DNA from 2 places in the Micromonospora globbae genome. Region 1 is predicted to be linked to the other one. Evidence: predicted binding sites of a transcription regulator. Region 1 holds the regulator's gene; the other holds the start of a gene.

The links. The regulator HrcA, encoded in region 1, represses chaperone genes, less so after heat shock. The targets are predictions, from matches to a motif close to GGTTNGCACNCTCNNNNNGAGNGTGCNAACC.
Region 2: the regulator HrcA is predicted to act here: its motif matches at 1,018-1,048, upstream of groES (co-chaperone GroES).

What each region holds. Positions count from the first base shown of each region.
Region 1 is NZ_CP108084.1:70,843-74,224, reverse strand. Features, by position in the region: gene dnaJ (molecular chaperone DnaJ) at 1-947, opposite strand, end outside; gene hrcA (heat-inducible transcriptional repressor HrcA) at 1,019-2,041, opposite strand; gene OG994_RS00325 (DUF4870 domain-containing protein) at 2,291-2,965, shown strand; gene hemW (radical SAM family heme chaperone HemW) at 3,006-3,382, opposite strand, start outside.
Region 2 is NZ_CP108084.1:6,373,990-6,377,371, forward strand. Features, by position in the region: gene OG994_RS29250 (DUF397 domain-containing protein) at 1-60, opposite strand, end outside; gene OG994_RS29255 (helix-turn-helix domain-containing protein) at 51-851, opposite strand; gene groES (co-chaperone GroES) at 1,183-1,497, shown strand; gene groL (chaperonin GroEL) at 1,567-3,213, shown strand.

The DNA.
Region 1 (3,382 bases):
CGCGCGCGCAGCCGCAGCGTGCTGCCCGGCTGGGTGCCGGGCTTGACGTCGACGGTCTCCTCGCTGTCCAGCGTCTTGATGGTCAGCCGGGTGCCCAGCGCGGCCGCCGTCATCGGCACCGTGACGCGGCAGTGCAGGTCGTCGCCCTTGCGGGAGTACACGTCGTGCGGGCGCTCGTGGATCTCCACGTAGAGGTCGCCGGCGGTGCCACCGCCCGGACCCACCTCGCCCTGCTGGGCCAGGCGGATCCGCATCCCGTCCTCGACGCCGGCCGGGATCTTCACGGTCAGCGAACGCCGGGTGCGTACCCGGCCGTCGCCCGCGCAGGTCGGGCAGGGGTGCGGGATGGTGGTGCCGTACCCCTGGCAGACGGTGCAGGGCCGGGCGGAGACGACCTGGCCGAGGAAGGTGCGCTGGACCGACTGCACCTCGCCGCGGCCCCCGCACGCCTCGCAGGTGGCCAGGTGGGTGCCCGCGGCGGTTCCCGCGCCGGAGCAGGTGGTGCACAGGACGGCGGTGTCGACGGTGATGGGCGCCTCGACGCCGAACGCGGTCTCGTGCAGGTCCAGTTCCAGGCGCAGGATGGCGTCGGCGCCGGGCCGGGTACGCGGCCGGGGACCGCGCGAGCCGCCGGCGGCGCCGCCGAAGAACGCGTCCATGATGTCCTGGAACCCGACGAACGGACCGGCGCCGCCGGGGCCGCCCGCGCCACCGGGACCGCCGCCGCCCGGAGCGAGCGGGTCGCCGCCGAGGTCGACGATCTGCCGCTTCCGGTCGTCCGAGAGGACCTCGTACGCGGCGTTGATGTCCTTGAACTTCTCCTGGGCCTCCGGGTCCGGATTGACGTCCGGGTGGTACTTGCGCGCCAGCTTGCGGTAGGCGCGCTTGATCTCGTCGTCGGAGGCGTCCCGGCTCACGCCGAGAATGCCGTAGTAGTCCCTGGCCACTGCGTTCCGTGTCCTCATGTTCGTCTCGCGTTGCGCCGGCCGCCGGCGGCAAGCCCGCCGGACGGTACTGCCTAGTTCTGGGCCAGCAGGTCGCCCACGTAGCGTGCCACGGCCCTCACCGTGGCGATGGTGCCGGGGTAGTCCATCCGGGTCGGCCCCAGCACACCGAGACCACCGACGATCGTCGAGCCCGGCCCGTAGCCGGTGCTCACCACGGAGGCGGCGCGCAGGTTGTCGATCTCGTTCTCGTCGCCGATACGGACGCGCATCGTGCTCGGCTCGACCTCGCCGATCAGCTTGAGCAGCACGACCTCCTCCTCGAGGGCCTCGAGGATCGGTCGCAGCGAGCCCTGGAAGTCGAGCAGCCCGCTGCGGGCCAGGTTGGCCGTGCCGGCCAGCGCGATCCGCTCCTCGTGCCGCTCGACCAGCGTCTCCAGCAGCACGCTGGAGAGCGCGGCCATGGCCGGCCGCCGGTCGGGGCTGGCCTCGTCGACCAGCGCCTGCACCAGCGGCGGCGTCTCGGACAGGCGGGTGCCGACCAGCTTCTCGTTGACCAGCCGGCGCATGTCGGTGACGTCGTCGGCGAGGATCGGCGCCGGCATCTCCACGAGCCGCTGCTCGACCCGGCCGGTGTCGGCGATCATGACGAGCATCAGCCGCGTGGTGGAGATCGGCACCAGCTCCAGGTGCCGGACCGACGAGCGGGCGAGGCTCGGGTACTGCACGACGGCCACCTGCCGGGTCAGCTGGGCCAGCAGGCGCACCGTGCGGTGCACCACGTCGTCGAGGTCGACCGCGCCGACCAGGAAGCGCTCGATGGCCCGGCGCTCGGCCGGGCTGAGCGGCTTGACCTTCGACAGGCGGTCGACGAAGAGCCGGTAGCCGCGGTCGGTGGGCACCCGTCCGGCGCTGGTGTGCGGCTGCCGGATGTAACCCTCCTCCTCGAGCACCGCCATGTCGTTGCGGACCGTCGCCGGGGAGACCCCGAGTTGGTGCCGCTCGACCAGCGCTCGGCTGCCGACCGGCTCCTGGGTCGCGACGTAGTCCTCGACGATCGCGCGGAGCACGGCGAGCTTGCGGTCGTCGAGACCCATCCTCCCCACCTCCTACGCGCATCGGCCCCCGGCGCTCGGCACCGCGGGCGGCGTTCCTGGCACTCGACTGTAGCGAGTGCCAGTCTACGTCGGCGGGGCCGCCGACGCGATGATCAACGACGCACCGTCGGTGCGCCCCCGGCCACGTCACGGCGCCCGGCGCCTCCGGTCGCACTCGGCCGAACGGCCGGTCCGACCCGGCGGTGTCGCCCTGGCGTGCCGTTGCGGACGGCCCCTACCGTGACGTCCATGACTGAACCACCTCGCCCTCCCGGCGGTGGTCACCCCGACGATCACCCGTCGGACCCGACCCAGCCGCCGGCAGCACCCGGCCCGTCCGCCGCGGACGAGCCGCCCACCGCACCACTGTCCGGCGCGCCGGGACCGGCTGGCTATCCCCCGCCCGGTGGCTATCCGCCGCCCGCCGGGGACCAGCCGCCGTCCGGCGGCTACCCGCCCCCGGGCGGCAATCCACCCCCGGGCGGCTATCCCCCACCGGGCGGGTACCCGCCGCCGGGCCCCGGCTACCCGCCGCCGGGAGCGGGCTACCCGGCCGGCGGCTACGGCCCGCCCGCCGGTTACGCCAACAACGAGGACAAGACGTGGGCCCTGGTCGCCCACTTCGGCGGTGCCGTCGGCGCCCTGATCAGCTTCGGCCCGCTCGGCTTCGTCGGCCCGCTGATCGCCTACCTGGCCCGCGGGCAGCAGTCCCCGACCGTACGGGCGCACGCGGTGGCCGCGCTGAACTTCCAGATCCTGTGGTCGGCCATCGCCTTCGTCCTGCTCTTCGTGAGCTGGTGCCTGCTGTTCCTGCCGAGCATCGCCGTCGTGGTGATCCAGATCGTGTTCGGCATCGTCGCCGGCATGCGGGCCAACGAGGGCACGACCTACCGCTACCCGATGTCGGCGAGCTTCATCAAGTGACCCCGGTCGGCCGCTCCCCCGGCCGGCCGGAGCCCGGCCGTTAGGGAAGCAGGTCCCGGACGACGGCGTCGGCCAGGAGCCGGCCGCGCAGGGTGAGCACGGCGCGGCCGGCCGCGTACTCGGCCGGGGCCAGCAGACCGTCGGCGAGCGCCCGCTCCGCGCCGGCCCGCCCGGCGGGATCCAGCGCGTCCAGCGGCAGCCCCGACACGAGACGCAGGCGCAGCATCACGTCCTCCATGTGGGCCTCGTCCGGGGTGAGCACCTCCCGGGCGAGGCCGGGCGAGCGCCCCTCCGCGAGCCGCTGGGCGTACGCCGCCGGGTGCTTGACGTTCCACCAGCGCACCCCGCCGACGTGGCTGTGCGCCCCCGGCCCGAGCCCCCACCAGTCGCCGCCGGTCCAGTAGAGCAGGTTGTGCC
Region 2 (3,382 bases), 560 kb from region 1:
GGCGCCGCCGTTGCTGTTGCTGCGGGATGACTTGCGCCAGGCGGCGCGGCTCAGGTCCATGTCTTCGCCACTTCCTCGATGAGCCGGGCGGACTGCCTGCGTGGCAGCGCCTCACCCGTCACACTCTCCCAGCGCCGCCCCAGGGCGGCAACGTCGTTAGGGGCGTCCACCGTCTGGCCCCGGAGCTGGTTGTCGAGGTGCGCCAGCTCGGCGCCGCCGTCGAGCCGGGCCAGGATGAAGGGGCCATTGAGCCCGGCGTGCCAGGGGGCTGCGGCCGGTACGACCCGGACGTGCACGTTCGGCTCGGCGCCGACGGCCAGCAGGTGCGCCATCTGGTCGCGCATGACGCTCCGGTCACCGACCTGCCGGCGCAGCGCCTGCTCCTCCAGCACGGCGACGAGCTGCGGTCGCGGATCGCCGGTGAGCAGGGACTGCCGGGCCAGCCGGGCGACCACCCGCGCCTCGATCTCCTCGGCGGTCAGCTCCCCGCCCACGCCCAGCATCGCCCGGGCGTACCCCTCGGTCTGGAGCAGGCCCGGCACCACTGCCGGGTCATACCAGCGCAGCGCGGTGGCCTCCCGCTCAATCTCCTCCCACGGGCGGAACCAGTCCGGCGCGGCGTGGAAGCGGATCAGCTCCAGCATGGCGACGAAGAGGCCGCCGGTGTCCAGCGCGGCGTCGACCCGGGCCAGGTAGTCCGGGTTGACCGGGCGGTCGCCCGTCTCGATCGCGCTCACCTGCGACGACGAGTAGTTGATCAGTCTGCCCAGTTCCTCCTGGCTAAGGCCGCGCCCCTGGCGGGCACGGCGGAGCTGGCTCCGCAGGAACGTCACTGTCGGTATCTGGCTCACTCCAACCCCTTCGCGCGGCGGTACGGGGCCGGAACGTAGGCGGTGCGTCACGGTGTGGCGACGGGTCCCCGGCGTGTCGCGGTGACGTGTGGCGGAACTGTGGCGACACGAGGGCCCGGCGCGTTGGCACTCTCCTTGACGGAGTGCTAGCCACGGCATAACCTGCGATTAGCACTCTCAACCCGAGGGTGCCAGCTTCCGGGTCCGCTGACCCGGGCGCTGAACGCCAGGCGGACCGGCACCCGCGACGACGGCCCCGCCCGGTGGCATGTGGCAGATTGACGCTGGTCGGCCCTGCCGGCCGGCACAGAAACCAGTACCCCAGGAGGGTATGCCCGTGACTACCGCGACCAAGGTTGCGATCAAGCCGCTCGAGGACCGGATCCTGGTCCAGGCGAACGAGGCTGAGACCACCACGGCGTCGGGCATCGTGATCCCCGACACCGCCAAGGAGAAGCCGCAGGAGGGCACCGTCCTCGCTGTCGGCCCGGGCCGGATCGACGACAAGGGCAACCGGATCCCGGTTGACGTCAAGGTCGGCGACACCGTCATCTACTCGAAGTACGGCGGCACCGAGGTCAAGTACGCCGGCGAGGAGTACCTGGTGCTCTCCGCCCGCGACGTCCTCGCGGTCATCGAGAAGTAAGCAACCGATCAGTGTCGTTGCCCCGGTCCGGCTCGCCGGGCCGGGGCACCGCCGCTTGAAGGGACATTCATGGCGAAGATCCTGAGCTTCTCGGACGACGCCCGACACCTGCTCGAGCACGGTGTCAACGCCCTCGCGGACGCGGTGAAGGTCACCCTCGGCCCGCGCGGGCGCAACGTCGTCCTGGACAAGAAGTTTGGTGCGCCCACGATCACCAACGATGGTGTGACCATCGCCAAGGAGATCGAGCTCACCAACCCGTACGAGAACCTCGGCGCGCAGCTGGTCAAGGAGGTGGCGACCAAGACCAACGACGTCGCCGGCGACGGGACCACCACCGCCACCGTGCTGGCCCAGGCGATGGTCCGTGAGGGCCTGCGCAACGTGGCGGCCGGCGCCAACCCGACCGGCCTCAAGCGGGGCATCGACGCGGCGGCCGGCAAGGTCTCCGAGGCCCTGCTGGGCCGTGCCGTCGAGGTGGCCGGCCGGGAGTCCATCGCGCACGTCGCGACGGTCTCCGCGCAGGACGCCACCATCGGCGACATGATCGCCGAGGCGATGGAGAAGGTCGGCCGCGACGGCGTCATCACCGTCGAGGAGGGCTCCACCCTCGCCACCGAGCTGGAGGTCACCGAGGGTCTCCAGTTCGACAAGGGCTTCATCTCGCCGAACTTCGTCACCGACGCGGAGGCGCAGGAGGCGGTCCTGGAGGACCCGTACATCCTGATCACCACGCAGAAGATCTCGGCGATCGAGGAGCTGCTGCCGCTGCTGGAGAAGATCCTGCAGAACAGCAAGCCGCTGCTCATCATCGCCGAGGACGTCGAGGGCCAGGCCCTGGCCACCCTGGTGGTCAACTCGCTGCGCAAGACCCTGAAGGTCTGCGCGGTCAAGGCCCCCGGCTTCGGCGACCGCCGCAAGGCGATGCTGCAGGACATGGCGATCCTCACCGGCGCGGAGCTCATCGCTCCCGAGCTGGGCTACAAGCTCGACCAGGTCGGCCTGGAGGTGCTGGGCTCGGCCCGCCGGGTCGTCGTCGACAAGGACACCACGACGATCGTCGACGGCGGCGGCAAGTCCTCCGACGTCGCCGACCGGGTCGCCCAGATCCGCAAGGAGATCGAGGCGTCCGACTCGGAGTGGGACCGGGAGAAGCTCTCCGAGCGGCTCGCGAAGCTCTCCGGCGGTGTCGCGGTCATCAAGGTGGGCGCGGCTACCGAGGTCGAGATGAAGGAGCGCAAGCACCGCATCGAGGACGCCATCGCCGCGACCAAGGCCGCGGTCGAGGAGGGCACGGTGCCCGGTGGCGGCGCCGCGCTGGCGCAGATCCTGCCGGTGCTCGCCGACGACCTCGGCTTCACCGGTGACGAGAAGGTCGGCGTCTCGATCGTGCGCAAGGCGCTGGTCGAGCCGCTGCGCTGGATCGCCCAGAACGCCGGCCACGACGGCTACGTGGTGGTGCAGAAGGTCGTCGACGCCGAGTGGGGCACCGGCCTGAACGCCGCCACCGGCGAGTACGTCGACCTGGCCAAGGCCGGCATCCTGGACCCGGTGAAGGTCACCCGCAACGCGGTCGCCAACGCCGCCTCCATCGCCGGTCTGCTGCTCACCACGGAGAGCCTCGTGGTGGAGAAGCCGGCCGAGCCGGAGCCGGCCGCCGCCGGTGGGCACGGCCACTCGCACGGCCACGGCCACCAGCACGGCCCGGGCTTCTGACCCACGTCGTACGCCCGGTCGGGGCACACCGCCGTCAGGCGGTGTGCCCCGACGCGTTTCCGGGTGTCCACGGAACGCGGGTCGCCGCGGTGCTTACCGAACGCTGACGTCGCTACCGGTCGGCCCGGTCGATCGGAAACACTGGGCCGATGAGCACCACCACCCGCCG